Regions from separate parts of the Kitasatospora sp. NPDC051705 genome, predicted to be linked through region 2. Evidence: riboswitches for the same ligand, from Rfam matches in the RefSeq annotation. Region 2 holds a riboswitch; each other region holds the start of a gene.

Region 1 (10,312 bases), on a different contig from region 2:
CCGCCCGCCCGGCCCCGGATCGGGGGCGGACGGACGGCCCTTCGCGCGGTGCTGCTCGACGCCCGTCTAGTGGGCGGCGGGGCCGCCGCGCTTCTTGTGCAGGCTGATCGACACGGTCTTGTCCTCGGCGACCGAGGAGTCCACCTCGCCGGCCAGTGCGGAGAGCACCGTCCAGGCGAAGGTGTCGCGTTCGGGCGCCTTGCCGTCCGTGGTCGGGGCGGCGACCGTCACCTTCAGCGAGTCGCCGACCAGCCGGAACTCGCAGGACAGGACGGAACCGGGCACCGCCTGCTGGAGCAGGATGGCGCAGGCCTCGTCGACCGCGATCCGAAGGTCCTCGATCTCGTCGAGGGTGAAGTCGAGCCGCGCCGCCAGGCCGGCCGTCGCTGTTCGCAGGACCGAGAGGTAGGCCCCTGCCGCGGGCAGCCGGACCTCCACGAAGTCCTGCACTCCGGGCTCGCCGTCGATCTGGGACACCCTCACCTCCTGGGTGACGCGCTGTGCTTCCGGGCCGGTGGCCGCGGCACTGTCTGTTGCTTGGCTCAACTGCTTCGCCCCAACTGTCCAGAGGGGTGGTGCGGTACGTACCGGTCATACCCCTCGCAGGGCGGCCGGACGCCGCGTATCCGCCTGAGACCTTACCGCTTTCCGCACGCCGTCCGGGGCTCGGGAGTCACTCATGGTAAGCCATCGCGACGCAGGGTGGCAGGGGTTCGGGCGGACCGTTCAGCGGCTCCCGGCGGCGGTGAGCGCCTCGCCGGTGAGCCGGAAGATGCTCCAGTCGTCCATCGGGACGGCGCCGAGCGACTTGTAGAAGTTGATCGAGGGCTCGTTCCAGTCGAGGACCGACCACTCCATCCGCGCGTAGCCGCGCTCGACGGCGATCCGCGCCAGCTCCAGCAGCAGGGCCTTGCCGTGGCCGCCGCCGCGGGCCTCCGGGCGGACGTAGAGGTCCTCCAGGTAGATCCCGTGGGTGCCGCGCCAGGTCGAGAAGTTGAGGAACCAGACGGCGAAGCCGACCGGCTCGCCGGTGGCCTCGTCCTCGGCGACCAGGCCGAAGAGCGCGGGACTGGCACCGAACAGAGCGTCGTGCAGCTGCTCCTCGGTGGCCACCGCCGCGTGCGGTTCCTTCTCGTACTCGGCGAGTTCGCGGACCATGGCGTGGATGACGGGGACGTCGGTGGCGACGGCGGTGCGGATCATGCCGACGAGCCTACTGGGCGGGCCCGGTCTCGTCCCAGGCCTGGATCGAGGTCTGGTCGACGATCCTGCCGTCCCGCAGGTCGGCCATGGAGGTCATCAGCACCCGCACGCCGTCGGGGTAGCGGCAGGACTCCATGAAGGCGACGTGCTCGCCCTGGACCACCACCTGTTCGAGGGTGTGGGTGGGCTCGCGGCTGTAGACCTCGTTCAGCATGGCGGCGATCTCGTCCCGCCCGTGCATCACCAGGGGGTGGCTGGGCTGGGTCTTGCGGTCGACCACGCGCAGTTCCGCGTCGTCCGCGTACAGGGCCAGCAGGGCCGCGGGGTCGCTGCGCTCGATGCCCTCGCGCAGCGCACGGGTGTCGAAGGCGGACGGCGCCGCCGTGGTGGTCATGATCTCGCTCCTCCGGTCGGGTCCGTCGGCTCGCACCTCCGAGCGTACGCCCGGCGGGCCGGGCCGGCGGGCCCGCCGGGGGAGCGGGATCCGGGCCGCCGGTCAGCGGGCGGGGACGGTGCGCAGGTAGGCGGCCAGTGCGGTGATCGCGGCCGGGTTGCGCGGGCTCTCCACCAGGTCGACGTAGTCCAGGACGAAGATCCGGTCGTTCCGGACCGCCGAGACGCCGGCGAGCGGCGGGAAGGACTTCAGGAAGGCGCGCTTGGCCTCGGCGCCGGTCTCCCCGTAGTTGTTGATCACGATCACCTCGGGATCGCGCTCGACGACGCTCTCCCATCCGACGGTGGTCCAGCTGTCGGCGAGGTCGCCCGTCACGTTGGTCCCGCCGGCCCTGGCGATGATCTCCTGGGGCGCGGCGAACCTCCCGGCGGTGTACGGCTTGTCCTTCCCGCTGTCGTACAGGAAGACGGACGGCCGGTGCGCGGGCTCAGGCACGGCGGCCACCTGCGCCCGGAAGTCGGCGATCAGCCGGTCGGCGCGGTCCCGGACGTCGAAGACCTCGCCCAGGTTGGCCAGGTCGGTGTAGAGCGCGTCCAGCGGGGACATCACCCCGCGCTCGGGGCCCCGGCCGCTGCGGCAGGACTCGCTGAGCACGTACGAGCCGATGCCGAGGTCCTTCAGCGCCTGCGGGGTGAAGCCGCTCCCCTCGTCGAAGCCGTAGTGCCAGCCCGCGAAGACCAGGTCGGCCCGGGCGTCCAGCACGATCTCCTTGGTGATCTCCTTCCTGGAGAGCCACGCGGTCCGCTGGTAGCCGTCCTTCCAGGCGACCTGGTCGACCCGGCCCTTGTCGTCGGGCATCACGTAGCCGGCCATCCGGTCGGCGAGGCCGAGGGCGAGCATCAGCTCGGTGATGCCGACGTCGTTGGTGACCGCCCGGGCGGGCTTGCGGTCGAAGGTGAGCGCGGTGCCGCAGTTCTGCACGGTCACCGGGTAGTGGGCGGAGCCGGCGGCGGCGTCGCCGGGGGCGATCTCCGCGCCGCAGGCGGTGAGTCCGAGGGCGAGCAGGGCGGCGGAGGCAACGGCCTTGGTGCGCAAGCGGGTTCCTAGCGGGTGGGGTGGACACGGTCGAAGAGCAGCTGGAGGGCGCCGGTCACCGGGTGCCGGACGGGGGTGGCCCGGACGCCGAACACCTCGGCCAGCAGGTCGGGCCGGAGCACCTCGGCGGGCGGCCCGGAGGCGACGATCCGGCCGGCCCGCAGCACGTACAGCAGGTCGCAGTGGCCGGCCGCCAGGTTGAGGTCGTGCAGGGCGGTGAGCACCGTCGGCCCGGCCTCCCGGACCAGCGCCAGCACGTCCAACTGGTGGGCGATGTCCAGGTGGTTGGTGGGTTCGTCGAGCACCAGCAGCCGCGGGTCCTGGACCAGCGCGCGGGCGATCAGCACCCGCTGCTTCTCGCCGCCGGACAGGCTCGGGAAGCCCCGTCCGGCCAGGTGCTCGGCGCCGACCCGGCGCAGCGCCCGCGCGCAGCGCGCGCGGTCGTCCGGGCCCGGCCCGCCCAGCCCGCTCCGGTGCGGCAGCCGGCCCATCGCGACCACCTCGGCGACGGTGAAGTCGAACTCGGCGGAGTGCTCCTGCGGCAGCGCGGCCACCCGCCGGGCGGCCTCGCGGGCGGGGAGCGCGTGCAGCTCGGCGCCGTCCAGCAGGACGGCCCCGGCGGCGGGCCGCAGCGCCCGGTAGACGCAGCGCAGCAGGGTCGACTTGCCGCTGCCGTTCGGCCCCACCAGACCGACCACCTGCCCGGCGGCGGCCTTCAGCACGACGTCGTGGACCAGCCGGGCACCGGCCAGGTCGACCGAGACCCGGTCGAGGGAGAGGTCCATCAGCGCCCCCCGAGGGCGTGGCCGCGGCGGCGCATCAGGAACAGGAAGCAGGGCACGCCGAGCACCGCGGTGCCGACCCCGACGGGCAGTTCGGCGGGCGCCAGCAGGGTCCGCGAGACGATGTCCACCCAGACCAGCAGTAGCGCACCCGCCACCGGCGCGACCAGCAGCACCCGGCGGTGGCCGGCCCCGACCAGCATCCGGGCCAGGTGCGGGACCATCAGCCCGACGAAGCCGATCGCCCCGCTGACCGCGACCACCGTGCCGGTGACGGCGGCGGTCACCACGAACAGCTCGCGGCGCAGCCGGTCCGGGTCCACGCCGAGCGAGGCGGCCGTCTCGTCACCCATGGCGAGCGCGTCCAGCCGGCCCGCGGAGCAGTGCAGGTGGACCAGGCCGGCGAGCACGGTGGCGGCGACGATCGGGACGGATCCCCAGGTGGCGCCGCCGAGGTTGCCGAGCAGCCACATCATGGCGTCCCGGGCGGCCTCGCCGCGGGCGGCGGCGAAGACCATCAGCGCGGTGGCGGCGGAGAAGCCGTAGGAGAGCGCGGTGCCGGTGAGCACCAGGCGCAGCGGGGTGAGTCCGTGGGCGGTCCGGGCGGCCAGGTAGACCAGCACCATGGCGAGCAGCGCGGTGCCGAAGGCGGAGGCCGAGATCGCCCACACCCCGAGCGAGGCGAAGGCGCCCAGCAGCAGGACGGCGTTGGCGCCGACGGCCGCGCCGGAGGAGATCCCGAGCACGAACGGATCGGCCAGCGCGTTGCGCACCAGAGCCTGCACGGCGACCCCGGTGGCGGCGAGCCCGGCGCCGACCACCGCGGCCAGCACGGTGCGCGGCAGCCGGATCTCCCAGACGATGGCGTACGCGGCGGCCTCGTCGGCCTCCAGTCGACCGCCCGTCAGCCCGGCGGCGAGCAGCCGCAGCACCCGGGCAGGGCCGAGGCCGGCGGCGCCCAGCGCGACCCCGCAGACCAGCGAGAGCAGCAGGGCGACGGCCAGGCCGAGGGCGAGGGGCGGGGCGGGTATCCGCCGGGCGGGCGGCGCGGCCGCGGCGCCGCTCACGTGCCGGCCCCGCCGGGCCGCACACGGGCGTGGGCCCGCGCGCACCTGTTGACGGTCCGTTCGCTGCGCTCGTTCACCGGGGTTGTGCGCCTTGCCTCGGGCCGCGGGCGCGCGGGGGCGGGCGCCGGGCGGGCGCGGGCCCGTGCGGCGCCGTCCCCTCGCAGTCCACGGCGAGTTGTCGGGAGGTCAGCGGCCGGGGGCGATCGGGCTGGCGCGGCCGTGCGGGCCGCGCTCACCGTTGCGGGTCAGCGCCGGACTCACACCGGACTTCCCCCTCGGACGCCCTGGCAGCATAACAGCCACTCAGGCTAGGCAACCCTTACCGGGGTGGGTCCCGGCCGGGTCGGCCGTGGACGCACGACCGCCCCCGTCCGGCGGTGCGGACGGGGGCGGTCGGGTGGCGACGCGTCAGGCTCAGGCCTGCTTGGTCTCCCAGAAGATCTTGTCGACCTCGGCGATCAGGTCCAGCAGGGCCTGGCCGGTGGCCGGGTCGGTGGACGCCTTGGCGGCCGAGGCGGCCTTCAGGGTGTCGTTGATCAGCGCGTGCAGCTGCGGGTACTTCTCGAAGTGCGGGGCCTTGAAGTAGTCGCTCCACAGCACCGAGATGTGGTGCTTGACGGCCTCGGCGCGCTGCTCCTTGATGATGACGGCGCGGGCGCGGAAGTGCGGGTCCTCGTTGGCCTGGTACTTCTCCTGGGTGGCCTTGACCGACTCGGCCTCGATCCGGGCCTGCGCCGGGTCGTACACGCCGCAGGGCAGGTCGCAGTGGGCGTGGGCGGTGGCGCGCGGTGCAAACAGACGAGAGAACATGGGAGTCCTTCCTTAGATCGTCTTCCCGCGCCCGAGATTACCCTTCCGCCCTGCGGGTTTCGCGATCGGGCGGTGGGCCTAGGGCAAAAGGCGGACCCGGAACCGGGGTAATCCGGACATCGAACGGGGTGACGATCCGTGCGGCAGACTGGGACCGTTCGGTCGGGAGGAGGAGTCGTGGCGCGGAGCGCGGAAGCCGGGGGCGGCGCCCGGGGCGGCGGCGCGCTGCCGTTCGGGCTGGTCGACGTGGCCGGGCCCTCGATGGTCCCGACCCTGCGCGAGGGCGACCAGCTGCTGGTGCGCTACGGCGCGCCGATCCGCCCGGGCGCGGTGGTGCTCTTCCGGCACCCCTTCCAGCAGGACCTGCTGGTGGTCAAGCGGGCCGCCGAGCGCCGCCCGGCGGGCTGGTGGCTGCTGTCCGACAACCGGCCGGTGGACAGCGACAGCCGCAGCTACGGCCCGGTGCCGGACGAGCTGGTGCTCGGCCGGGTGCTGCTGCGGTTGCGCCCGCGCCCGGCCTGGCTGGCGCCCGGCCGCCGGCTGGAGCGGCTGCTGCTCGGCGGCCGGCTGGCCGCCGTCCCGGGCCTGGCCCGCCGGCTGGGCCTCTGGGTGGAGGACGTCCACCCGCCGCAGCCGCGCTAGGGGGTGTTGCCCGGCGCCGCGGCCTCCGCCTCCTGGCGCTTGCGGGCCCGGTAGGCGGCGACGTTGGCGCGGGTCGCGCAGCGGTCCGAGCAGTAGCGGCGGGAGCGGTTGGTCGAGGTGTCCAGGTAGGCGTTGCGGCAGGGGGCGGCCTGGCAGATGCCGAGCCGGTCGGCGCCCAGCTCGGTCAGGTGCACGGCCAGGCCCATGCAGGCGACGGCGCTGAAGTGCGCGGTGGCGGTCGGCGAGTTGTCGGCGAGGTGCAGGTGCCAGCGGGGCCGGCCGGCGTCGTCCAGGTAGTCGTGCCCGGAGACCAGCGGGCTGACGGGGTACTCCATCAGCAGGCTGTTCAGCAGGTCGACGCCCCGGACCTCGTCGTTCTCGGCGGCGGCCTCGAAGACCCCGCGCAGTCTGGTCCGCACCGCCCGCAGCCGGGGCAGGTCGGACTCGTCGGCCAGCGCGGCGGCCCGCGAGGAGTCGGAGAACAGCTCGCGCACGGCCTCGACGGAGGTCAGCGAGTCGGTTCCGCGCTCGGGCTCCTCGGTGTTCACCAGCCGGACGGCGAGGTCGGCGTACGAGGCGAGCTCCACGGCGGTCCTTCCAGAAGTGTCGGTAACGGGCTGACTGCTTCCAGCCTATTACCCGAGTGGGGAAAACGTCGGCGCCCGGCAGGAGCAGCCTGCCGGGCGCCGACGGTAGGGATCTACAGGACCTTGGAGAGGAAGGCCCTGGTGCGTTCGTGCTGCGGGTCGGTGAGCACGTCGCGGGGGGTCCCGGACTCGACGACGACGCCGCCGTCCATGAACACCAGCGCGTCGCCGACCTCGCGGGCGAAGCCCATCTCGTGGGTGACGACGATCATCGTCATCCCCTCCTCGGCCAGCCCGCGCATGACGTCCAGCACCTCGCCGACCAGCTCCGGGTCGAGCGCGGAGGTGGGCTCGTCGAAGAGCATCAGCTTCGGCTTCATGGCCAGTGCGCGGGCGATCGCCACGCGCTGCTGCTGGCCGCCGGAGAGCTGCGACGGGTAGTTCTTCGCCTTGTCGGACAGGCCGACCCGCTCCAGCAGGGCCATCCCGCGCTCGCGGGCGTCGGCCTTGGACTCGCCCTTCACCTGGACCGGCGCCTCGATGACGTTCTCTATGGCGGTCATGTGCGGGAACAGGTTGAAGCGCTGGAACACCATGCCGATGTCGCGCCGCTTGAGCGCGACCTCGCGGTCCTTGAGCTCGTAGAGCTTGTCGCCCTTGCGCCGGTAGCCGACCAGCTCGCCGTCGACGGACAGCAGTCCGCCGTTGATCTTCTCCAGGTGGTTGATGCACCGGAGGAAGGTCGACTTGCCGGAGCCCGACGGGCCGATGAGGCAGAACACCTCGCGGGGCTTGACCTCCAGGTCGATGCCCTTGAGCACCTCGACCAGGCCGTACGACTTGCGCACGCCCTCGGCCTTGACCATCGGCTCGCCCGGTGCGGCGTCCTGCGGCTGCTTGGTCAGATCGGTCATGCGTGACCACCTCCCTCGAGCCCCGGGACGACGTCGTGCTCGGTCTTCGGCGCGGGCTTGCCGCGGAAGAGGCCGCGCACGCGCTGGAGCGGGGTCGGCGGCAGCGTCCTGCTGGTACCCCGAGCGTAGTACCGCTCGACGTAGTACTGCCCGACGGTCAGCACGGAGGTCAGGAAGAGGTACCAGAGGCTGACGGTGATCAGCAGCGGGATGGTCTGGAAGGTGCGCGAGTAGATGTTCTGCCCGGCCCGGAACAGCTCCTCCAGCGCGATGACGCTGACCAGCGAGGTGGTCTTGAGCATCGAGATGGTCTCGTTGCCGGTCGGCGGGATGATCACCCGCATGGCCTGCGGCAGGACGATCCGGCGCATGGTCGCGAACCGGCTCATGCCGAGCGCGTGGGCCGCCTCGGTCTGCCCCTCGTCCACCGACTGGATGCCGCCGCGGACGATCTCCGCCATGTACGCGGCCTCGTTGAGGCCCAGGCCGAGCAGCGCCGCGGTGAAGACCGGGATCAGCGTGTTGGTCGACTCGGACCAGAACTCCGGGCCGAACGGGATGCCGATCGACAGCTTGGGCCAGAGCGCGCCCATGAAGTTCCAGAAGACCAGCTGGACCAGGACGGGGGTGCCGCGGAAGACCCAGATGTAGAACCACGCGGTGCCGGACAGCAGGGGGTTCGGCGACAGCCGCATCACCGCGAGGATGATGCCGCCGGCGACGCCCATCACCATGGACAGCGCGGTCAGTTCGAGGGTGACGCCCAGGCCGTGCAGGATGCTGGAGTCGAAGAGGTAGGTGTTGACGACGTCCCACTGGAAGGCGGGATTGAAGATCAGGGCGTGGAGCATCATGGCCGCGAGGACCGCGACGACGACGGCTCCGGCCCACCGGCCGGGGTGGCGGACCGGGACGGCCTTGAAGGTTTCGGGCCGTCCCGGGTGCGCCGTCCCCTGATCGGAATGGTTCACAGTGGCCTCAGGGGGGTGGGGAACTGGCGGAGGGTCAGCTGGTGGCGCCGTTGATCTGGGACTGGGTGATCGCGCCCGCCTGGACGCCCCACTTCTCGAGGATCTGCTTGTAGGTGCCGTCGTCCATCAGCGACTGGACGGCGCCCTGGACGGGCTTGGCGAGCGCGGAGCCCTTGGTCAGGACGATGCCGTACGGGGCCTTGCCCTCGACGGTGCCGAGCTGCTCCAGCTGGCCGTTGGTCTGCTTGATGGCGTAGTCGACGACCGGGGAGTCGGCCAGCATGACCTGGTCGCGGCCGGAGACCACGGCCTGGGTCACGTCGGTCTGCAGGTCGAACTTGTCGCCGTCGTTGGGCACCGGGGGCTTGCCGGCCTTGACGCACGCCGGGTTGATGACGTCCTTGATCTGGTCGGCCTGGGTGGTGCCGGTCTGGACGGCGACCTTCTTGCCGCAGAGGTCGTTGGCGTCGATCTTGTCCGGGTTGCCCTTCTTGACCGCCGCGCTGGTGCCCGCCGAGAAGTAGGTCACCATGTCGACGGTGGCCTCACGGTCCTTGTTGTCCGTGAAGGAGCTCATGCCCAGCTGGAACTTGTTGGCCTGGATGCCCGGGATGATCGCGGTGAACGGGGAGTTCTGGACCTCGACCTGGAGACCGAGCTTCTGGCCGATGGCGTTGGCCAGGTCGACGTCCATGCCGATGACCTTGCCCGAGGCGTCCTGGAACTCGTTGGGCGCGTAGGAGGCGTCGGCCGCGACGACGATCTTGCCCGAGGACTTCACGTCGGCCGGCAGCTGGGAGACCAGGGTGGGGTCGGCGGTGACCGCCTTGACCGAGGCGGACGCGTTGGCGCCGCTGCTGCCGGCCGAGGAGGACGAGCCGCTGCTGCCGCAGCCGGTCAGGACGAGGGAGACGGTGGCGGCAACCGCGCCGGCGGCGAGGAGCCGGGTGCGCTGGGTACGGGCGGTCATGAGGGGGATCTCCTCCTGAGGGAGAGGTCGGGCGGAGCGCGCCGCGGGGGCGGCACACCTGGGCAGCAGGCCGTACGGCGCTGTACGGGTGTATGTCGCTGTACGTCGTCGTACGTGCAGGGCCGGGTCGTGCAGTGCCCGGGCGGGGGGTACCGCCCGGGGTGGTACGAAGAACTGCATCCGCCACCCTCCGCCGAGGTGGACGTTGACCGAACCGCCTCGACCAGTGGCCGGCTCGATCCGAGATGGGGGGAATCCTGCCATCTGAGGACGGTCAGGTGGCCCTCATTCAGATCAAAATCGGATAACGAGGGCTCACACCGTCCGCTATTCGGACCGATTCCGGGCCCCTGTCACCCTGCGTATAAGTATGCAGATCCCCCTGCTTCTGGCCCGGAGGCCCGCCGCCCGAGGCTCAGATGCCGCCGTTGACCACCGCGTTCTGCGCCGCACCGGCGCTGACGTTCCACTTCCCGAGGATCTTGTCGTAGTCGCCGCTGCGGATCAGCTGGTCGACGGCCTTGGCCATCACGTCCCGCAGCGCGGTGTCGTCCTTGCGCAGCGCGATCCCGTACGGGTTGGAGGTGGACTGCCCGCCGGTCACCTCGAAGCGGTTGCCGCCGTCGGTGGTCTTCGCCGCGTAGGCCGCCACCGGGAAGTCGTTCACGCCGGCCGCGGCCGCGCCGGAGGCCACCTCGGCCAGCGCCTTGGCGTCGCTGTCGAACTTGCGGGTGGTGAGCTGGCGCCCGGTCCGGGCGCAGACGGCCACCTGGCGGGTGATGATCTCGTCCTGCGTGGTGCCCTGCTGCAGCGCGACCGTCCGGCCGCACAGGTCGTCCAGGTTCCGGATCCCCTTCGGGTTGCCCTTCGGGACGAT
Region 2 (10,312 bases):
CGCCCGGCCGGCTCCTCGGCGTCGACCTCCGTCCTGGCCAGGACCTCGGCCACGGAGCGCAGTTCCACCGTGGTCTCGGCGGCGTCCAGGGCGAAGAAGCCCCGGGGGTGGCCCTGCGGGTCGATCGGGTACCGGCGTACCGAGACCTCGCCGTCCGCGCACTCGCCCTCGACGTCGTAGGCGGTCGGCCGCTCCGCCGGGAGCGGTACCGGGGCCGGGTAGGGCGGCAGGGCGGTGGGGGTGGTGAGGTCGTCGACCTTGTCCGCCAGGAAGCCGAACAGGACGGGGGCCAGGGCCGGGACGGCCCGGTCGCGCTGGCCGAGGGAGCGGTCGGTGACGGGGCGCAGCAGCTCCGGGTCGTACGTCGCGACGGCCGCTTCGAGCTGGGCGTGCAGGTCGCCGTCCGGGTCGAGCGCGGGCGCCGCCTGGCCGAAGGCGTAGGTGGGGGACCCCGGGTCGAGTTCGGCGGCGCCGGTGGCCACCAGCAGGGTGGGGCGGTCCAGTGCCGCGCCGTAGAAGGAGACCGATCCGTGGTCGCCGATCAGCAGGTCGGCGGCGACCAGGGCGGTCTGCCAGCCCTGGTGCGGGGGGATCAGCCTGAGGCCGGAGCCCCGGGCCGTGGCCAGCAGCAGTTCGGGGTCGTGCCGGTCCCAGACGTTGGGGTGCAGGACCACGGCCACGGCGTACTCGTCGGCGGGGAGCGCGGTGACCAGCCGGCGCGGCAGGTCGAGGCAGTGCGCCGCCAGGGAGTGCCTGCTCCAGGTGGAGGTGACGACGACGAGGCGCCGGCCGTCGACGGCCCCGAGGGCGGCGCGGTAGGCGTCCCGCCGGCCGCGGCTGGCCAGCATCCTGGAGAAGGTGAGGTCGCCGACCTCCCGTGCGTGCGGCAGCGCCTCGGGGCAGGTGGCCGCCAGCCGCTCGAACTGCTCCTCGTGGGACAGCCCGATGACCGCGGGGAAGACCCGCCCCCGGTGGGTGAGCTCCTGACGGGACAGGCCGGCGGCACTGACCCCGTCCCCGGTGGACTCGGCGACCAGGCGGTTGTAGCCGGCGCCGTGGGGGAGGACGACGAGCGGGGCGCGCAGCCGGTGCATGGAGGCGTGGACCGCGCAGGACACCGCGAGGTCGAACTCGTACCGGACGGCCTCCTCCCACGGGATGACCGTGACGGCGGGTTGCTGGTCGGCCAGGTAGGGGCCGAGGCCCGCCGTGAACGCCGAGCCCGGGTTGACGGTGAGGTAGCACCGGACGCCGAGCTGCGGGCGGACGAGCAGGGTGAGCACGTCGAGCACCCGGGTGGCCGAGGTGAGCGTGCGGGCGACCGCGAGGACGCGGGCCCGGACGGGCCAGGTCTCCCAGCGGTCTTCGTCGGGCCAGGGCCGGGGCCGGCGCCGCAGGCGGTTCAGCACACGAAGATCGTACTCATCCGGCCCCGCTCCGGCGGGTCCGTCCGGGGCGGGTCAGCCGGTGGCAGCGGTGGGTTCGTGGTGGTCGGCGGCGGCGCAGGGGTCGAGGAGGGGGCGCAGGGCGTCGTCGACGAGCCGGTAGCGCACGACGCGTCCGTCGCGGTCGCCGGTGACCACGCCGGCGGTGCGGAGCAGTCGGAGGGCCTGGGAGACGGCGGGGTCGCGCATACCGGTGGCGACGGCGAGGTCGGTCACGGCGAGCGGGCCGGCGCGGTGCAGGGCGAGCAGGAGGGCGAGCCGGCCCGGGTCGGCGAGCAGGGAGAACCGCTCGGCCCAGGTGCGGACGTGCGCGGTGTCGCCGATGGCGGCGATGGCCTCGCAGACCCGGTGTCCGTCGATGGTGCGGTGGTCCGCGCGGTCGGCCGGTACGAGATGCATGCGGACATTCTCGCAGGCCGGGGCCTGTGATCCTGGACACCTGCGCAGGTGCGCAGCCTTGCATGGGTGGAGCCGGGCCCCCTACGGTGTTGCCCGCCGTGGTGCTCGGGAAGACCGGTGACGGACCCTCAGGGGTCCCAGTCCGGAGCGGCCCTCGCCACTGTGATCGGGGGGAGTCGTCCGTATCCACGACGCCACTGGGCGCTTCGCGCGTCTGGGAAGGCGGGTACGGGTGCCCCGTAAGCCAGGAGACCGGCCACGGCATCTCACGAAGTCTTTCCACGAGGTGCTGGAGCGTGATCCGCGTATGACCCTGCCCGAAACCGCCGCCCCCGGGGCGCCGGCGGCGCCGTCCGCACTGCCGACGTTCCGCTGGAAGCGCGAGGACACCGTCCGCACGGCCGGACTGATGGGCGTGATCCTGGCCATGCACGTGGTCGCGTTCGGGACGCTGTTCTTCCTGGTCGCGCCCCACAACTACGCGGTCGGCACCCAGGTCTTCGGGGTGGGCCTGGGCATCACCGCGTACACCCTCGGCATGCGGCACGCCTTCGACGCCGACCACATCGCGGTGATCGACAACACCACCCGCAAGCTGATGGCGGACGGCAAGCGCCCGGTGTCGGTGGGCTTCTGGTTCGCCCTCGGGCACTCCTCGATGGTGGTCATCATGGCCGCCCTGGTGGCGGGCGGCGCCCAGCTGGCCAACACCCTGATGGACGACGAGTCGACGACCCACCAGTGGCTGGGGATGGTCGGCACGACGGCCTCCGGCGCGTTCCTGTACCTGATCGGCGCGCTCAACCTGGCGGCGCTGGTGGGCATCCTCAAGGTGTTCCGGGCGATGCGGGCCGGGAAGTACGACGAGGCGCAGCTGGAGGAGCACCTGAACTCGCGCGGCTTCCTGGCGAGGGTGCTGAACCGGGCGACGCGGTCGATCACCCGGCCGGGGCAGATGTTCCCGGTGGGCATGGTGCTGGGCCTGGGCTTCGACACCGCGACCGAGGTCACCCTGATGGTGATGGCGGGCTCGGGCGCGGCGGCCGGGCTGCCCTGGTACGCGATCGTCTGCCTGCCGCTGCTCTTCGCGGCCGGGATGAGCCTGTTCGACACGCTGGACGGGACGTTCATGAACTTCGCGTACCAGTGGGCCTTCTCCAACCCGGTGCGCAAGGTGTACTACAACCTGACGATCACGGGGCTGTCGATCGCGGTGGCCTTCGTCATCGGCACGATCGAACTGGTCGGCGTGCTGCACGAGAAGCTCGACCTGACCGACCCGGTGAGCGGCTGGATCGCGGACATCTCGCTGGACAACGTCGGGTACGCGATCGCCGGGCTCTTCGTGGTGGTCTGGGCCGCGGCGATCGGCTACTGGAAGCTGGCCGGGGTCGAGAAGCGCTGGCAGCCGACCGGGCAGTGACAGCCCCGAACCGGTCGGCCCGGGGTGCGAGCCGGGGCGTGCGGGCAGCGGCGACGTGCCCCCTCGGGAGTGCTCGGCGGGCGGAACGGGGTGCGGCTTCGTAGGCTCGACGCATGTCTGATGCGTACGCGGGTCGGCGGGAGCGGGTGAGGGAGCACTGCAGTGCGGCCGGGGCCGATGCGGCGCTGATCACCCGGGCGGCGAACGTGCGGTATCTGACCGGCTGCGCGCCCTGCGGGGCGACGCTGCTGCTCACCAGGGACCGCGCACTGCTGGCGCTGCCGGACGACCTGCCGCCGGACGACACCGGGGAGCACCTGATCGCCCCGGACGTCACCCAGGTGCCGGTGCCGGCCGGGGCGGACACCGCCCTGGCGGCGGCCGAGGCCGCGGCGCGGCTCAGGCTGGCGGCGCTGGCGGTGGAGGAGCACGACCTGACCGTCAGCCGGCACCGGTCGGTGGCCGGCCTGTCCGGCGGTGCCCGGCTGGCCGACCTGGACCGGCTGGTGGAGCGGCTGCGGGTGGTCAAGGACGAGCACGAGATCGCCGACCTGCGGATCGCCGCCGAGATCGCCGACCAGGCGCTCGGCGAGCTCCTGGAGTCGATCCTGGTCGGGCGGACGGAGCGGCACCTGGCGATGGAGCTGGAACGCCGGATGATCGACCACGGTGCGGACCGGGCGGCCTTCCCGGTGTCCGTCGGCACCGGCAGCCACTCCGGGCAGCCCGCCCACCAGCCGACCGACCGCCGGGTGGAGGAGGGTGACTTCCTGACCGTGGTGATGGGCGCCCAGTACCGCGGCTACGGCATCTCGACCGCCCGGACCTTCGTGATCGGCGCCGCCCCCGCGCCCTGGCAGGTCGAGCTGCACCGGCTGGTGTTCCGCGCCCAGCGGGCCGCCCGGGAGGCGCTCGGACCAGGCGTGGAGCAGTACGTGCCCGACCGGGCCGCGCGGCAGATCCTGGAGGCGGCCGGCCACACCGAGGCGTCCCCGCACCCGGTGGGGCACGGCATCGGGCTGGAGATCCGGGAGGCGCCGCGCCTCGGCCCTTCGGACATGGGTAAACTGGACAGCCGCGTACCGGTCACCGTCGGTCCTGGGGTCCACCTCCCGGGCAGGGGCGGTGTCCGGATCGAGGACACGCTCGTGGTGCGCCCCCTCGAGGAGGGCGGGCCCGAGCTGCTCACCATCACCACCAAGGAGCTCCTCGCCCTGTGACCGCGGCCCCCGGGCCGTCGGCGGCAGGACGCACCCCTTGGTTCCTTGACAGCTATATCCAGGAGTAAGTGCGCCCGTGGCTTCCACGAACGATCTCAAGAACGGCATGGTCCTCAAGCTGGAGGGCGGCAAGCTCTGGTCCGTCGTCGAGTTCCAGCACGTCAAGCCCGGCAAGGGCCCGGCCTTCGTGCGTACCAAGCTCAAGGAGGTCCTGACGGGCAAGGTCGTCGACAAGACCTTCAACGCGGGCACCAAGGTCGAGACCGCCAACGTCGACAAGCGCGGCATGCAGTTCTCGTACAAGGACGGCGAGAACTTCGTGTTCATGGACATGGACACCTACGACCAGCTGACCATCGAGCCCGCCGTCGTCGGCGACGCCGCCAAGTACCTGCTGGAGGGCTTCGAGGCCCTGGTCGCGCAGAACGAGGGCGCGGTGCTCTACATCGAGCTCCCGGCCGCCGTCGAGCTGACCATCGCCGAGACCGAGCCGGGCGTCCAGGGCGACCGCTCCACCGGTGGCACCAAGCCGGCGACCCTGGAGACCGGCGCCGAGATCCAGGTGCCGCTCTTCATCACCACCGGTGAGAAGGTCAAGGTCGACACCCGCGACGGCAGCTACCTCGGCCGGGTGAAGTAAGTCCGTGTCGGCCGCACGCAGCAAGGCCCGTACCCGGGCCTTCCAGATCCTCTTCGAGGCCGACCACCGCGGGGTCGACCCGCAGCAGGTCCTCGCCGACTGGGTGGCCCGCGCCCGCGAGCCCAAGCCGGAGGAGGGCACCCCGCAGGTCGGTGAGTACACCATGGAACTCATCGAGGGGTACGTCCAGCACGCCCGTCGGATCGACGACCTGATCTCCCAGTACGCGGTGGGCTGGACGCTCGACCGGATGCCGATAGTGGACCGCAACGTCCTGCGGCTCGGTGCGTACGAGTTGATCTGGGAGGACGGCGTCCCGGACGCGGTCGTCCTGGACGAGGCGGTCGAGATCGCCAAGGAGTTCTCCACGGACGACTCCCCGGCCTTCGTCAACGGCCTGCTCGCGCGCTTCCTGGAGCTGAAGCCGAGCATCCGCCGGTAGGCGGTGGCGCCCCGCAGACGGCCGTCGGACCCGGATCCCGGGTGCGACGGCCGTCGCGCGTTTCACCCGGGCGGCGTAAGGTGGTGATCTACTCGCCAGTAACTTGGCGGGCGCAGCCGCACACGTCCCCGCAGTGAAGGGCAGGCCACCCCCATGACCACCGCGACCCGCAGCGAGTTCGACCGGGGCATCGCCCTGACCAGACACGCCGACGAGCCCGGCCGCTACGAGGCCGAACTCGGCCCCGGCTGGCAGATCGGCGGCGGGGTCAACGGCGGGATGCTGCTCGCCGTCGCCGGACACGCGCTGTCGCTGGAGCACGCCGACCACCCGGACCCGGTGTCGATCAGCGGTTACTACCTGTCCGCCTCCACGCCCGGCCCGGCCACCGTCCGCACCGAGGTGCTGCGCAGCGGCCGCGGCCTCTCCACCGGCACCGCCTCGCTGAGCCAGGACGGCGTCGAACGCCTGCGCGTGGTGGCCAGCCACGGCGACCTCTCCACCGTCGAGGGCGACGTGCGCACCACCGCGCAGCCGCCGCAGCTGCCGCCGCCGGACCAGTGCATCGGCGTCGAGCACGCCCCGCCGCAGCTGATCGAGCAGGCGGCGCTGCTGGAGCGCTTCGACCTGCGGCTCGACCCGTCCACCGTGGGCTGGGCGCTCGGTCAGCCCTCCGGCAACGGGCGGATCCAGGGCTGGTTCCGGCTCGCCGACGGGCGCGAGCCCGACCCGCTGCTGCTCCTGCTGGTCGCCGACGCGCTGCCGCCCGTCACCTTCGACCTGGGCCTGCCCGGCTGGGCCCCGACCGTGGAGCTGACCGTCCACCTGCGGGCCAGGCCGGTCCCGGGCTGGCTCCGGGTCACCCACGCCACCCGCAACGTGGCCGGCGGCTACTTCGAGGAGGACGCCGAGGTCTGGGACGAGTCCGGCCGGCTGGTCGCGCAGTCCAGGCAGCTGGCCCGGGTGCCGCGCGGGGCCTGATTTCCGCGGAGTTCACCGCGACTTACCGTCGGTTACATTCCTGTGACACGCCGTACGTGTGCGGCGCGCGGTGATGGGGAGATAGACGGTCAGCGGCGAGCCCGCCGCTGACCGTCGCCCGGCGGTCGCCGCCGATGCCAGGAGCCACCGATGAGTAGCCGCAAGGGCCGCGCCCGCCGTAACTCCGACTGCACCGCCGCCGGCCCGCGGCCCGTCGCCCGCGCGCCGCACCGCCGGCAGCGGGCCGAGGGCGGCGAGCAGGCGTTCGTCATCGGCGTGCTGACCAGTGCGGCGGACTTCGCCCGGGCCCGTGCCTGGGGGTTGTCGGACGCACCGGACTTCGAGCGCTACCTGGCCGACACGGCCGAACTGCTCGCCGACGCGGTGGAGCGCTTCGAGGTGGTGCGGGCCCGGATGTTCCACCCGCAGGACTTCGAGGAGTTCTGCGTCCTGCACGGGCTGGACCCGGCGGAGCCGGCCGCCCGCGACCGCTACCTGGTCAACCCGCCGCTGCAGACCCAGCTGCTGGCCTATCAGGGGGAGGAGCTGGCCGGGGACTTCGCGCCGCGGCTGGTCCGGGCCCGGGAGAACGGGCTGACGCTCTGCCACGCCGACCTGCTGCTGGACGGCGGTCTGGTCGGGGGCGCGGGGGAGGCCGACGAGGACCACGCCCGCTGGGTGCGCGCCGCCTACCAGCGCGGCGGCGAGGTGTTCCGCCGGATGCTGGTCGGCGCCGGTGCCGGGGTGTACGAGCTGCGGCTGCGGGTGGACGCGCCGGGCGGCCGGCTGACGGCGGCGGCCCGGGTGCTGCAGTGGGAGGACGGCGTGGTCCGGATCAACGACGAGGACCTGGAGCTGGTCTGCGCGGTGCTCTGCGCGGGGCTGGCGCTGGAGCTGCCCGGGGTGGCGGTGCTGCACGGGTCGCAGGGCTCGGCGGCCTCCTGCGGGGAGTACCTGCCGGCCTCCTGGGCCTGGTCGAGCGGCGGGCAGGACTGGGCGCCGTCGGCCCGGCCGGTGCGGCTGGACGGCGTGGCGGCGCAGCCCGGCTACAGCCTGGGGACGGTCTGCTGACCGCCGGGCGGCGGTGGTGCGGCCGGCGCCGGACGCGCGACGGCGCGGCCCCCGGGATCCGGGGAGCCGCGCCGTGACGTTTCTGCTGGTACCTGCGTGCTCGCGCTGGCGGGAGCCGGTGCGGCGAGCGTCAGCTCGCCTCCTCCTCGCGCACCGCGCGGCGCGCGTCGGGGTTGAGCACGCCCCAGGAGATCAGCTGCTCGGTGAGGATCGACGGCGACTGGTCGTAGATGACGGCCAGGGTGCGCAGGTCGTCCTGGCGGATCGAGAGGACCTTGCCGTTGTAGTCGCCGCGCTGGCTCTGGATCGTCGCCGCGTAGCGCTGCAGCGGGCCGGCCTTCTCGGACGGGACCTGGGTCAGTCTCTCCAGGTCGAGGACCAGACGCGGCGGCGGCTCGGCCGCGCCGCCGGGGGTGCCGCCGGGCAGCAGCTCCTGCACGGGCACGCCGTAGAACTCCGCCAGCTCGGCCAGCCGCTGCACGGTGACCGCACGGTCGCCGCGCTCGTACGAGCCGACGACGACTGCCTTCCAGCGCCCCTGGGACTTCTCCTCGACACCGTGCAGGGAGAGCCCCTGCTGAGTGCGGATGGCTCGGAGCTTGCCTCCGAGCTGCTTCGCGTAGTCGCTGGACATTGATCTCCCCGGACGAGATTGCTTCGCGTTCAGTGGTGGGTCACGGGCGATTGCCGACGCCGTTACCGGTGGGTTCGACGTCCGTCTCGTAACTCACTGTGAGGTTACGTAGAGTAAGGTAGCTGCGTCAAGCCGAATGGGGCAGTCGTGCGAATGGCCCGCATCGGGGGTGCGTCCGGGGCGTGAACCGCCGAAGCGGAACGACGGACGTCCGTTTGCCTCCCGGCGCGCTGATACGATGACCGGAAGCCCTCGCCCGGTCGGCGGGGGTCGTCCCAGACATCCTTTAAGGCCCGTCCAGTGAGGCGGGGAAGGAGGTCCGCTTCGGCATGACCACACAGCAGGATTCGACGCCGCGACCGCCGCACCAGGTGCTGGACGGAACGGACATCGCCCGGGTCGTCACCCGGATAGCGCACGAGATCGTCGAGCGCGCCAAGGGCGCGGAGGACGTCGTGCTGCTCGGCATCCACACCAGGGGCGTCCACCTCGCCCGCCGCCTGCACGGCCGGCTGGCCCAGATCACCGGGCGCGAGATCCCGCTGGGCACCCTGGACATCACCATGTACCGGGACGACCTGCGGCTCAAGCCCGCCCGCGCCCTGGAGCACACCGAGATCCCCTCCGGCGGCATCGACGGCAAGCTCGTCATCCTCGTCGACGACGTGCTCTTCTCCGGCCGCACCATCCGGGCCGCGCTCGACGCGCTGAGCGACATCGGCCGCCCGCGCGCCGTGCAGCTCGCCGTCCTGGTCGACCGCGGCCACCGCGAGCTCCCGATCCGGGCCGACTACGTGGGCAAGAACCTCCCCACCTCGCTGCGCGAGGCGGTCCAGGTCCGCCTGGCCGACACCGACGGCGTCGACGCCGTGCTGGTCGGCGACCGCGACCACGCCGCCCGAAGCTCGCAGGCCCTGGCCTCCCAGCCCACCGAACCGCACCTCCCGGAGTAACCCGCGTGAAGCGCCACCTCGTCTCCGCCGCCGATCTCAGCCGCGACGACGCGCTGCTGATCCTGGACACCGCCGAGGAGCTGGCCCAGCTCTCCGGGCGGGCCGTCAAGAAGCTGCCCACGCTGCGCGGCCGCACCGTCGTCAACCTCTTCTTCGAGGACTCGACCCGCACCAAGACCTCCTTCGAGGCCGCCGAGAAGCGGCTCTCCGCCGACGTCATCAACTTCTCCGCCAAGGGCTCCTCGGTCTCCAAGGGCGAGAGCCTCAAGGACACCGCGCTCACCCTGCAGGCGATGGGCGCCGACGCTGTCGTCATCCGCCACCACGCCTCGGGCGCGCCGTCCCGGCTCGCCCAGTCGGACTGGCTGCACGGCAGCGTGATCAACGCCGGTGACGGCACCCACGAGCACCCCACCCAGGCCCTGCTCGACGCGTTCACCATGCGCCGCCACCTCAACCCGGGCCTGGGGCACGACCTGGCCGGGCGCCGGATCACCATCGTCGGCGACGTGCTGCACAGCCGGGTCGCCCGCTCCAACGTCCACCTGCTGACCACCCTCGGCGCCCACGTCACCTTCGTCGCCCCGCCGACGCTGCTGCCGATCGGCATCGAGAACTGGCCGTGCGACATCAGCTACGACCTGGAGAGCGTGCTCCCCAAGACGGACGCGCTGATGATGCTCCGGGTGCAGCGCGAGCGGATGAACGCCGCGTTCTTCCCCACCGAGCGCGAGTACAGCCGCCGCTACGGCCTCAACGGCACCCGGATGGCCCAGCTGCCCGAGCACGCCATCGTGATGCACCCCGGCCCGATGGTCCGCGGCATGGAGATCACCGCCGAGGTCGCCGACTCGCCGCGCTGCACCGTGGTCGAGCAGGTCGCCAACGGCGTCTCCGTCCGGATGGCCGTCCTGTACCTGCTGCTCGGCGGTGCCACCCCCGCCGACGCACCCCGCACCGACACCGTGGAGACCGCCCAGTGACGACCTACCTGATCCGCAACGCCCAGATCCTCGGCGGCGCCCCGCAGGACCTCCACCTGGCCGACGGCGTCATCAAGGCCATCGGCACCGGCCTGGCCGTCGAGGCCGACATCGAGATCGA
Region 3 (10,312 bases), on a different contig from region 2:
GCAGGCTCGCGGGGCGCCGGGTGAAGGTGATCCGGCCGGCCGCCAGGCTCTGCACCAGGACGGGGCCGGAGCCCTCGACGGCGGCGGCCGGGCGGACCGTCCGTTCGGAGGCCCGGCGGCCGATGACCAGGACGGCGGCCCCGGCACCGACGGCGGCGGCGGCCACGACGGCCGCGGTTCCCCAACGCATATCGCTCCCCGCTCTGACGGTCGGACGGTCTTGGACCGGACGGTGTTCGAGCACCAGTTCACCGGGAGGGCGGCCGGGCGGCCACCGGGCTGGGCCGTCCGGGGCACGACGGGGCGGCCGGCGGGGGTGCGGGCGGCGGGCGGGAGGCGGGCGGGCTGGAGGGGTACGGGCGGCGGTTCGGCGCGGGCAGGCGGGGGCGGGCGGGGGCGGGCCGCGGCGTCAGACCGGGATGTCGGTCCGGCGCCGCCCGAGCAACTCCCAGAAGCGCTCCGCCAACGGCTGCTCGCGGACCGGGTCCGGCACCGCGGCGGCCGGGGAGCCCCAGCTGCCGCTGCCCCAGTGGGAGGAGACCTGGTTCTCCTGCTGGAGGGCCGTCAGCACGGCCGCCAGGTCGTCCTCGTGGACCGGCACGATCCGGGCGACGGCCCGGACGTGGGCCTGCCACCGGCCGTCCACGCACTGGCGCAGGCACCGGTCGAGCTCCTCGCGGCGGCCGGTGACGTCGACGAGCTCGCGCAGCCGCAGGCCGAGCACCTGGGCGAGCGCGTGGGTCTGGGCCTCGTCGCCGTCCCACCGGCCGGTCAGCTCGGCGTCCTGGTAGCGGCGCAGGGCGACCCCGATCCGGCGGGCGGCGGCGTCCTGGTGGAGTTCGCGGGCGACCCGGAAGTCCCGCAGCCGGGTGGGGCGGGTGCCCATCAACTGGACGGCGGGGCACCAGAGCGCGCGGGCCAGCGCGATGAACTCCTCCTCGGTCGGCCGCAGCTCGCCGCTCTCCCAGGCGAGGACGTGGGTGGGCAGCAGGCGGACGCCGTGCGCGGCCATCCCGCCGACGACCTGGTCGGGGGTCAGGCCGAGGCCGGCCCGGTGGGCTCGGGCGGCGCCCGGCGAGAACGGCACCGGGGGCAGGGCGGGGGGCTGTCTGCGTCGCATGGGAACGAACGGTAGGTGCGGGTGGCGGCGGGCCCCAGCCGCCGAACACACGAAGCGGCCCTGGAGGTCCCTACGGACCGCTGGACGATCGCACAGGGTGTCATGCCCCTGCGGGCGGGCGGATCGGAGGTACCGACGGAGGTGCCGACGCGGGCCCCGCCGCCCGTCGCCGCCGCCCGGCCGGGAGCCCGCGGCCGCCCCGCGGCCCCCGGTCCCGTGTGACCAACCCCTCCGTGACCTCGGTTGACTCCCGGTTCGGCCGCGTGATGGGATCCGGGGGCCAAACGGAGGCATGCAGAGGAAGCCGGTGCGAGTCCGGCGCGGTCCCGCCACTGTCACCGGGGAGCACGCTCGGCAGGTTGCCACGGCGCGCCGTCAGAAGCCGCTGGAAGGCCCGGGGGTGCGTCCGACCCGGAAGCCAGGAGACTCTCGCCCCCGCTACGTCGAGCCAGGGCGCGGACCCTGAGTGAGGACACGCACGCGATGCAGGCTGCCCCGCCCCGCCGGACCCGACGCTGCCTTCCGCCGCACCCCCCGGTCCCGCCGCACCCGGCCGCCGCCCCCGCGAACCCGCCGCACCCGACGTGCGCCCGCTGACCCGCGCGGCGGCGTTCGCGCTGGGCGCCCTCGCGGGCTACGCCGCCGACGCCCGCTACGCCGACCCCCGCCGCGGCCACCCGGTGGCCGTCTTCGGCTCCGCCGCGGCCAGGCTCGAGCGCCGGCTCTGGCGGGACGACCGGGCGACCGGCGCCGGCTACACGGCCCTGTGCGCGGGCACCGTGGCCGCCGCCGCGGTGGCCCTGGACCGCACCGCGGGCCGGCGCCCGCTCGGCCGCGCGGCCCTGGCCGCCGCCGCGACCTGGACGGTGCTCGGCGGCACCTCGCTGACCCGGGAGGCCCGCACCATCGGCCGCTCGCTGGCCGCGGGCGACCTGACGGCGGCCCGGGCCCGGCTGCCGCACCTGTGCGGCCGCGACCCGAGCGCGCTGGACGAGCAGCAGATCGCCCGCGCGGTGGTCGAGTCGGTGGCCGAGAACACCGCCGACGCCGTCGTCAACGCGCTCGTCTGGGGCGCGCTGGCGGGCACGCCGGGGCTGCTGGCGTTCCGCGCGGTGAACACCCTGGACGCCATGGTCGGCCACCGCTCGCCGCGCCACGCCCGGTTCGGCTGGGCCTCGGCCCGGCTGGACGACGTGGCGGGCTGGCCGGGCGCCCGGCTGACCGCCCTGCTGACCGTCGCCGCCGCGCCGCAGCCGCGCACCGCCTGGCGGGTCTGGCGCCGGGACGGCTCGGCGCACCCGAGCCCGAACGCCGGCCAGGCCGAGTCCGCCTTCGCGGGCGCGGTCGGCGTCCGGCTGGGCGGCACCCTGCAGTACGGCGAGCGGGTCGAGCACCGACCCGTCCTGGGCGCCGAACTGCGGCCGGTCACGGTGGACGACATCGAGCGGGCCTGCGTGCTCTCCCGGAGGGTGGGCGCGCTGGCCCTGGGTACGACCGTGGCGGGGCACGTCGCACTGCGACTGCTGGCCGGCCGCGGAAGCAGAAGCGGAAAGGGACGGGCATGAGCAACGCGCTGCTGGTCGCAGGGACGACCTCGGACGCGGGCAAGAGCGTGGTGACGGCGGGCATCTGCCGCTGGCTGGCCCGCCGCGGGGTCGCGGTGGCGCCGTTCAAGGCGCAGAACATGTCGCTGAACTCCTTCGTCACCGCCGACGGCGCCGAGATCGGCCGGGCCCAGGCGATGCAGGCGCAGGCCGCCCGGGTGGAGCCGGAGGCGGCCATGAACCCGGTGCTGCTCAAGCCCGGCGCCGACGGCCGCAGCCAGGTCGTGCTGCTCGGCCGGCCGGTCGCCGAGGTCGGTGCGCTGGACTACCGCGAGCGCAAGCCCGTCCTGCTGGAGCGGGCCCTGGAGTGCCTGGCGGACCTGCGCCGCCGCTACGACGTGGTGGTCTGCGAGGGCGCCGGCTCGCCCGCCGAGATCAACCTGCGCGACCGGGACATCGCCAACATGGGCCTGGCCACCGCGGCCGGACTGCCCGTGGTGGTGGTCGGCGACATCGACCGCGGCGGCGTCTTCGCGGCCATGTACGGGACGCTGGCGTTGCTGTCCGCGGAGGACCAGCGGCACGTGGCCGGCTGGTTCGTCAACAAGTTCCGCGGCGACGCCCGGCTGCTCGCCCCCGGGCTGGAGATGCTCCACGGGCTGACCGGCCGCCCGGTGCTGGGCACCCTGCCGATGCTGCCGGGCCTGTGGCTGGACGCCGAGGACTCGCTGGACCTGTCGACCGTGGTGGACCGGGTGGACGGCCGCGGCCCGCTCGGCGCGGACGTGCTGCGGGTGGCCGTGGTGCGCTTCCCCCGGCTCTCCAACTTCACCGACGTGGACGCGCTCGCGCAGGAGCCGGGCGTGCTGGTGCGCTGGGCGACCCGGCCGGAGGAGCTGGCCGACGCCGACCTGGTGGTGCTGCCCGGCACCCGGGCCACCGTCGCCGACCTGGCCTGGCTGCGCGAGCGCGGCCTGGAACCGGCGCTGAAGGCCCGCGCGGCGGCCGGGCTGCCGGTGCTCGGGGTCTGCGGCGGCTACCAGATGCTGGCGGGCTCGATCGTCGACGAGGTGGAGTCCGGGGCCGGCGAGGTCGCCGGTCTCGGACTGCTGCCGACGCGCGTGCGGTTCGGCGCCGAGAAGGTGCTCGGCCGGCCGGTCGGCGAGGCGTACGGGCACCGGGTCGAGGGCTACGAGATCCACCACGGGGTGGTCGAGGTGGAGGGCGGCGAGCCCTTCCTGGACGGCTGCCGGGTCGGCCAGGTCTGGGGCACCACCTGGCACGGCGCGCTGGAGAACGACGGGTTCCGCCGCGAACTCCTGCGCGAGGTCGCCGGATCGGCGGGCCGCGCGTTCGTGCCCGCGCCGGACACGTCCTTCGCCGAGGCGCGCGAGGCCCGGCTGGACCGGCTGGGCGACCTGATCGAGGAGCACGCGGACACCGACGCGCTCTGGAAGCTGATCGAGGGCGGGGTGCCGGCGGCCGGATCGCTGCCGTTCCTGGCGCCCGGGGCACCTGGGGAGTATGCATGAGTGACGTCCGCTATCCGTTCACCGCGATCGTCGGCATGGCCGACCTGCGGCTCGGGCTGCTGCTCAACGCGGTCTCCCCGGCCGTGGGCGGCGTGCTCGTGCGCGGCGAGAAGGGCACCGCGAAGTCGACGATGGTGCGCGCCCTGGCCGGCCTGCTGCCGTCCATCGCCGCCGTCGACGGCTGCCGCTTCGCCTGCGACCCGGCCGGGCCGGACCCGCAGTGCCCGGACGGCCCGCACCCGGCCGCCGGCAGCCACGAACGCCCGTCCCAGCTGGTCGAGTTGCCGGTCGGCGTGGCCGAGGACCGGATCGTCGGCTCGCTCGACCTCGAGCGGGCGCTGGCCGAGGGCGTCAAGGCGTACGAGCCGGGGCTGCTCGCCAAGGCGCACCGCGGCGTGCTCTACATCGACGAGGTCAACCTGCTGCAGGACCACGTGGTGGACCTGCTGCTGGACGCCGCCGCGATGGGCCGCTCCTACGTCGAGCGCGAGGGCGTGTCGGTGCGGCACGCGGCCCGCTTCCTGCTGGTCGGCACGATGAACCCGGAGGAGGGCGAGCTGCGGCCGCAGCTGCTCGACCGCTTCGGCCTCACCGTCGAGATCGCCGCCACCCGGGAGCCCGCCGAGCGGGCCGAGGTGGTCCGCCGCCGGCTCGCCTACGACGCGGACCCGGCCGGCTTCGCCGCGCGGTTCGCCGAGGACGAGCGGGCGCTCGCCGGGCGCATCACCGCCGCCCGGGAGCTGCTCCCGGAGGTCGAGCTGACCGACACCGCACTGCGGCAGATCACCGCGGTGTGCGCCGCGTTCGAGGTGGACGGGCTGCGCGCCGACATCGTGATGGCCCGCACCGCCGTCGCGCTCGCCGCCTGGGACGGACGCACGGAGGTGCTGGAGGAGGACGTCCGCAAGGCCGCCCGGCTGGCCCTGCCGCACCGGCGCCGCCGCAACCCCTTCGACGCCCCGGGGCTGGACGAGGAGCAGCTGGAACGGACGCTGGAGGAGCACGCCCAGCCGGAGACCGAGCCCGAGCCCGAGCCGGAGGGCGACGGCCCCGACGGCGGCGACCCGGACGGGGACGGCCCGGACGGCGGCGGTGACGGCGGCCCGGGCGACGGCGGCCCCGACGGCGGCGGCGCACCCGAGCCGACCGGCGACGCGGCCCCGGAGACCTCCGCCCCGGAGCCCGCCCCCGCGGACGCCCCGGCGGAGGCCGGAGCACCCGAGCCGCAGCCCGTCCCGGCCCAGCACCCCGCCCCCGCCCGGGAGTCGGCGCCGGTCGCGGCCGGCGACCCGTACCGGACCCGGCTGTTCACCGTCCAGGGCACCGGCCGCGGCGCCCAGGGCCGCCGCTCCCCCGCCGAGACCAGCGCCGGCCACACCGTGCGCGCCCGCCGGCCGCAGGGCACCCTCAGCCGGCTGCACCTCACCGCCACCCTGCAGGCCGCCGCGCCGCACCAGGTCGCCCGCGGGCGCGACGGCCGCGCCCTGGTGCTGCACAAGGACGACTTCCGGGAGCAGGTGCGCCGCGGCCGCGAGTCCAACCTGGTGCTGTTCGTCGTGGACGCCTCCGGCTCGATGGCGGCCCGGCAGCGGATGACCGCCGTCAAGGGCGCCGTGCTGTCCCTGCTGATGGACGCCTACCAGCGCCGCGACAAGATCGGCATGATCACCTTCCGCGGCACCGGCGCCGAGCTGGCCCTGCCGCCCACCTCGTCCGTGGAGGTCGGCGCGGCCCGGCTGGAGTCGCTGCCCACCGGCGGCCGGACCCCGCTGGCCGCCGGGCTGCTGCGCGCGCACGAGGTGCTGCGGGTGGAACGGCTCCGCGACCCCGACCGCCGGCCGCTGCTGGTCCTGGTGACCGACGGCCGCGCCACCGGCGGACGCGACGCGCTCGCCGACTCCCGGCGTGCCGCCGGGCTCCTCGCCGCCCAGCGCACCGCCAGCGTCGTGCTGGACTGCGAGTCCGGCCCCGTCCGCCTCGGCCTCGCCCGCACCCTGGCCGGGCTGCTCGGCGGCAGCGCCGTCAGCCTGGACGAGCTGCGCGCCGAGGGCGTCGCCTCGCTCGTCCGCGCCAACCGACCCGTCACCACCTCGATGCGAAAGGCGGCCTGAGCCGACATGCCCAAGGGTGTCCCCGAAAGCGTCCCCGACGACGGCCTGACGACCCGTCAGCGCCGTACCCAGCCGATCACCGCCGTGCACACCGGCCCCGGGAAGGGCAAGTCCACGGCCGCCTTCGGCATGGCGCTGCGGGCCTGGAACCAGGGCTGGTCGGTCGGGGTGTTCCAGTTCGTGAAGTCCGCCAAGTGGAAGGTCGGCGAGGAGAACGCACTGCGCGTCCTCGGCGCCTCCGGCGAGGGCGGCACCGTCGACTGGCACAAGATGGGCTCCGGCTGGTCCTGGATCCAGCGCTCCGCCGAGCAGGAGATGACCAGCGAGGAGGCGGCCAAGGAGGGCTGGGAGCAGGTCAAGCGCGACCTCGCCGCCGAGACCTACCGCTTCTACGTGCTGGACGAGTTCACCTACCCGATGCACTGGGGGTGGATCGACCCGGCCGAGGTGGTGGCCGTGCTCGAGGACCGCCCCGGCAGCCAGCACGTCGTCATCACCGGCCGGTACGCACCCGAGGCGCTGACCGGCGCCGCCGACCTGGTCACCGAGATGACCAAGGTGAAGCACCCCATGGACGCCGGCCGCAAGGGCCAGCGCGGTATCGAGTGGTAGCCCCGAGAACGTGAACATCCCCCGCCTCGTCATCGCCGCGCCCTCCTCGGGCGCCGGCAAGACCACCGTCGCCACCGGCCTGATCGCGGCACTCGCCGCGCGCGGGCTGGCGGTGTCCCCGCACAAGGTCGGCCCCGACTACATCGACCCGGGCTACCACGCGCTCGCCGCCGGGCGCCCGGGCCGCAACCTGGACGCCTTCCTCTGCGGGCCGGAACGGGTCGCACCGCTGTTCCTGCACGGCGCGGCCGGGGCGGACGTGGCGGTGGTCGAGGGGGTCATGGGCCTGTTCGACGGGGCGTCCGGGCGCGGCGAGCTGGCCTCCACCGCCCACGTCGCCAAGCTCCTGCGGGCCCCGGTGGTGCTGGTGGTCGACGGCTCCTCGCAGTCCCGCTCGGTGGCCGCGCTGGTGCACGGCTTCGCCTCCTGGGACCCGGAGGTCCGGCTGGCCGGGGTGATCCTCAACCGGGTCGCCTCCGACCGGCACGAGCACCTCCTGCGGGAGGCCCTGGAGGAGGGCTCCGGCGTCCCCGTCCTCGGCGCGCTGCGCCGCTCCGCCGCCGTCGCCACGCCCTCCCGCCACCTCGGGCTGATCCCCGCGGTGGAACGCTCGGCGGAGGCCCTCAAGGCCGTCGCCGACATGGGCGAGCTCGTCGCCTCCTCCGTCGACCTGGACGCGCTGCTCGAACTCGCCCGCACCGCACCCGACCTGGCCGCCGACCCGTGGGATCCGACCGCCGAGGTCGCACCCGTCCCCGGGGCGCCGCGGATCGCCGTGGCCGGCGGGGCCGCGTTCTCCTTCTCGTACGCCGAGAACGCCGAACTGCTCACCGCCGCGGGCGCGCAGGTCGTCCCGTTCGACCCGCTGCACGCCTCCGCGCTGCCGGAGGGCACCGCCGGCCTGGTCATCGGCGGCGGGTTCCCCGAACTCTACGTGCGGGAGCTCAGCGGGAACGCCGAACTGCGCGGCGCCATCGCCGCGTTCGCCGCGGACTGCGGCCCGATCGCCGCCGAGTGCGCCGGACTGCTCTACCTGGGGCGGGAACTGGACGGCCTGCCGATGTGCGGCGTCCTGGACACCGGCGCCCGGATGACCGAACGCCTCACCCTCGGCTACCGGGAGGCCGTCGCCCTGCACGACTCCCCGCTCGCCCCGGCCGGCACCCGCCTGCGCGGCCACGAGTTCCACCGGACGGTCTGCGAACCGGGCGCCGGCGACCACCCCGCCTGGGGCTGGCACCTGCCCACCGGCCCGCGCACCGAGGGCTTCGCCGGCGGCACCGTGCACGCCTCCTACCTCCACCTGCACTGGGCCGGATCGCCCGCCCTGGCGGCCTCGTTCGCGGCGGCCGCGGCGGCGTTCGACGCCGGGACGGGACGGGGCGCCCGCCCCTAGGGTCGTCCTTAGGATGTGGGCATGCACGTGATCGTCCTCAACGGCGGCTCCAGCTCCGGCAAGTCCAGCATCGCCCGGCTCCTCCAGGAACGGCTCCCGGACCCGTGGCTGCACCTCGGCGCGGACACCCTGGTCGACGCGCTGCCGGCCCGGCTGCGGGACGGCGGCGAGGGCATCGGCGGCCTGGCGGACGGCGACGGCACGGTCGGCGTCGGAGCGGCCTTCGCGGCCCTGGACGCCGCCTGGACGCTCGGCGTCGCGGCGATGGCCCGGGCCGGGGCGCGGATCGTGGTGGACGAGGTCTTCCTCGGCGGCGCCGCCTCGCAGCAGCGGTGGCGCGCCGCGCTGGACGGCCTGGACGTGCTCTGGGTCGGCGTGCGCTGCGAGCCGGCCGTGGCCGCCGCCCGGGAGGCCGCGCGCGGCGACCGGGTCCCCGGCATGGCGGCCGCCCAGGCCGAGTCCGTCCACCGGGGCGTCTCGTACGACCTGCTCGTGGACACCTCCCGGACCGCACCCGGCGACTGCGCCGGGCTGATCGCCGCACGACTGGCCGCACCCGCGCAAGCCTGAGGTCGGACCCTACAGCGCGAGGGTCCGCCAGCCCCGGGTGATCTGCTCGTGGAGGGCCGCCGGGTCCGGCGCCGTCGACCGGGCCGCCTCCAGCGCGGCCAGCAGCCCGGTGCCGTCCGCCGGGCGCTCCGCCGGGTCGACGGCCAGGGCACGGGTGACGACGGCCGCGAGCGCCGGGTCGAGGGCCTGGACCGCCGCCAGCGCGGCCGGTTCGGGCCCGGTGTCCACGATCCGGCGGATCACCGCCCCCGTGCTGGTCGCCGCGAACGGGCTGGCGCCGTGCGCCGCGCACACCACGCAGCACGCCCAGGCCCACACGTCGGCGGCCGTGCCGACCGGCTCGTCCCCGAACTGCTCCGGCGCCATGTACGTCAGCGTGCCCGGCCCGCCGCCGGTCATCGTCAGCCGGGTGCCGTCCACGATCGCCGCGATGCCGAAGTCGAGCAGCCGCGGGCCGGCCGTGGTCAGCATGATGTTGGCGGGCTTGAGGTCCCGGTGGACGAGCCCGAGCCGGTGCACTCCGGACAGGGCCACCGCCAGCGCCAGCGCGAGGGCGCGCAACGCCTCCGCGGAACGGATCGGCCCCTGCTCGCGCAGGTGGACGTCCAGCGGGCGGCCGTCCAGGAGCTCCATGGCCAGGAAGGGCCGGCCGGCGTCCACCCCGGAGTCGAGCACCCGGGCGGTGTAGGCGCCGGGCACCATCGCCAGCACCTCGGACTCCCGTTGGAAGCGGCGCAACAGCTCGGTGTCGGTGAGCAGTTCGAGGTTGATGGTCTTCAGCGCGACCTGCGTGGCGGAGCCCTGGCGCTGCGCCAGGTACACCGTGCCCATGCCGCCGGAGCCGATCCGCCCGAGCAGCTGGTAGCCGCCGATCGTCCGCGGCTCGTGCTGCCCGAGGGGCTGCCCGGCGAGGGGCCGGGCCGGCTGGGCGGGCGCCGCGAACGGCTGGGCGGGCTGGGCGGGCTGGGCCGCCGGAACGTGCTGCGTCGGGACGTACGGCGGCGGCGGGGTGGCCGCGACCGCGTGGCTCACGGGTGCCGTCGGCGCGGTCGGTGCGGCCGGCGCGGCGGTGTCCGGCCCGGCGACGACCGGCTCGTGCTTCCTGCTGGTGACCGTCGCGCCGATCTGGAACAGCATGACGGCCAGGATCAGCCAGTACGGCAGGACGAACGCGCCGATCACCGCACGGGCGGCGAGCAGGGCCAGGACCCGGAGCCGGGTGGCGCGTGCCGCCCAGACCCGTGCCGGCATGCGGCGGGTCAGCAGGTTGCGCTGGGTCAGGTACCAGAACAGCAACCAGAGCACCAGGGCCGAGACCGCCGGGGCGAGGTACCAGGGCTCCGCCGTGTGCAGCGCCAGGTGCGCCGCCACGCCCAGGTAGCGCGCGTTGTCGGGGTCGATCGGCTCCCGCAGCATCCGCAGGAGGG

Evidence for each region. Region 2 has a riboswitch for cobalamin ahead of ACIA8Q_RS15205 (HoxN/HupN/NixA family nickel/cobalt transporter). Riboswitches for the same ligand answer to the same signal wherever they lie in the genome.
Region 1: it holds a riboswitch for cobalamin, as region 2 does, so the genes downstream of both, ACIA8Q_RS14020 (iron ABC transporter permease) here and ACIA8Q_RS15205 (HoxN/HupN/NixA family nickel/cobalt transporter) in region 2, are expected to answer to the same signal.
Region 3: it holds a riboswitch for cobalamin, as region 2 does, so the genes downstream of both, ACIA8Q_RS25880 (cobalamin biosynthesis protein) here and ACIA8Q_RS15205 (HoxN/HupN/NixA family nickel/cobalt transporter) in region 2, are expected to answer to the same signal.

What each region holds. Positions count from the first base shown of each region.
Region 1 covers NZ_JBITCO010000008.1:256,536-266,847, forward strand. Annotated here, with positions in the region: gene ACIA8Q_RS13995 (anti-sigma regulatory factor) at 67-477, opposite strand; gene ACIA8Q_RS14000 (GNAT family N-acetyltransferase) at 727-1,203, opposite strand; gene ACIA8Q_RS14005 (nuclear transport factor 2 family protein) at 1,214-1,597, opposite strand; gene ACIA8Q_RS14010 (ABC transporter substrate-binding protein) at 1,700-2,692, opposite strand; gene ACIA8Q_RS14015 (ABC transporter ATP-binding protein) at 2,701-3,477, opposite strand; gene ACIA8Q_RS14020 (iron ABC transporter permease) at 3,477-4,541, opposite strand; cobalamin riboswitch at 4,718-4,857, opposite strand; gene sodN (superoxide dismutase, Ni) at 4,956-5,351, opposite strand; gene sodX (nickel-type superoxide dismutase maturation protease) at 5,613-5,993, shown strand; gene ACIA8Q_RS14035 (CGNR zinc finger domain-containing protein) at 5,990-6,580, opposite strand; gene ACIA8Q_RS14040 (amino acid ABC transporter ATP-binding protein) at 6,694-7,446, opposite strand; gene ACIA8Q_RS14045 (amino acid ABC transporter permease) at 7,491-8,465, opposite strand; gene ACIA8Q_RS14050 (ABC transporter substrate-binding protein) at 8,500-9,435, opposite strand; gene ACIA8Q_RS14055 (ABC transporter substrate-binding protein) at 9,851-10,312, opposite strand, start outside.
Region 2 covers NZ_JBITCO010000009.1:246,215-256,526, reverse strand. Annotated here, with positions in the region: gene ACIA8Q_RS15215 (hypothetical protein) at 1-1,409, opposite strand, end outside; gene ACIA8Q_RS15210 (metalloregulator ArsR/SmtB family transcription factor) at 1,461-1,844, opposite strand; cobalamin riboswitch at 1,927-2,120, shown strand; gene ACIA8Q_RS15205 (HoxN/HupN/NixA family nickel/cobalt transporter) at 2,152-3,267, shown strand; gene ACIA8Q_RS15200 (aminopeptidase P family protein) at 3,381-4,487, shown strand; gene efp (elongation factor P) at 4,564-5,127, shown strand; gene nusB (transcription antitermination factor NusB) at 5,132-5,569, shown strand; gene ACIA8Q_RS15185 (thioesterase family protein) at 5,723-6,550, shown strand; gene ACIA8Q_RS15180 (hypothetical protein) at 6,701-7,621, shown strand; gene ACIA8Q_RS15175 (transcriptional regulator) at 7,752-8,255, opposite strand; gene pyrR (bifunctional pyr operon transcriptional regulator/uracil phosphoribosyltransferase PyrR) at 8,585-9,208, shown strand; gene ACIA8Q_RS15165 (aspartate carbamoyltransferase catalytic subunit) at 9,214-10,191, shown strand; gene ACIA8Q_RS15160 (dihydroorotase) at 10,188-10,312, shown strand, end outside.
Region 3 covers NZ_JBITCO010000024.1:31,606-41,917, reverse strand. Annotated here, with positions in the region: gene ACIA8Q_RS25890 (alpha/beta hydrolase family protein) at 1-190, opposite strand, end outside; gene ACIA8Q_RS25885 (transcriptional regulator) at 410-1,120, opposite strand; cobalamin riboswitch at 1,417-1,549, shown strand; gene ACIA8Q_RS25880 (cobalamin biosynthesis protein) at 1,705-2,685, shown strand; gene ACIA8Q_RS25875 (cobyric acid synthase) at 2,682-4,196, shown strand; gene ACIA8Q_RS25870 (putative cobaltochelatase) at 4,193-6,307, shown strand; gene cobO (cob(I)yrinic acid a,c-diamide adenosyltransferase) at 6,314-6,919, shown strand; gene ACIA8Q_RS25860 (cobyrinate a,c-diamide synthase) at 6,930-8,315, shown strand; gene cpt (chloramphenicol phosphotransferase CPT) at 8,343-8,885, shown strand; gene ACIA8Q_RS25850 (serine/threonine-protein kinase) at 8,895-10,312, opposite strand, start outside.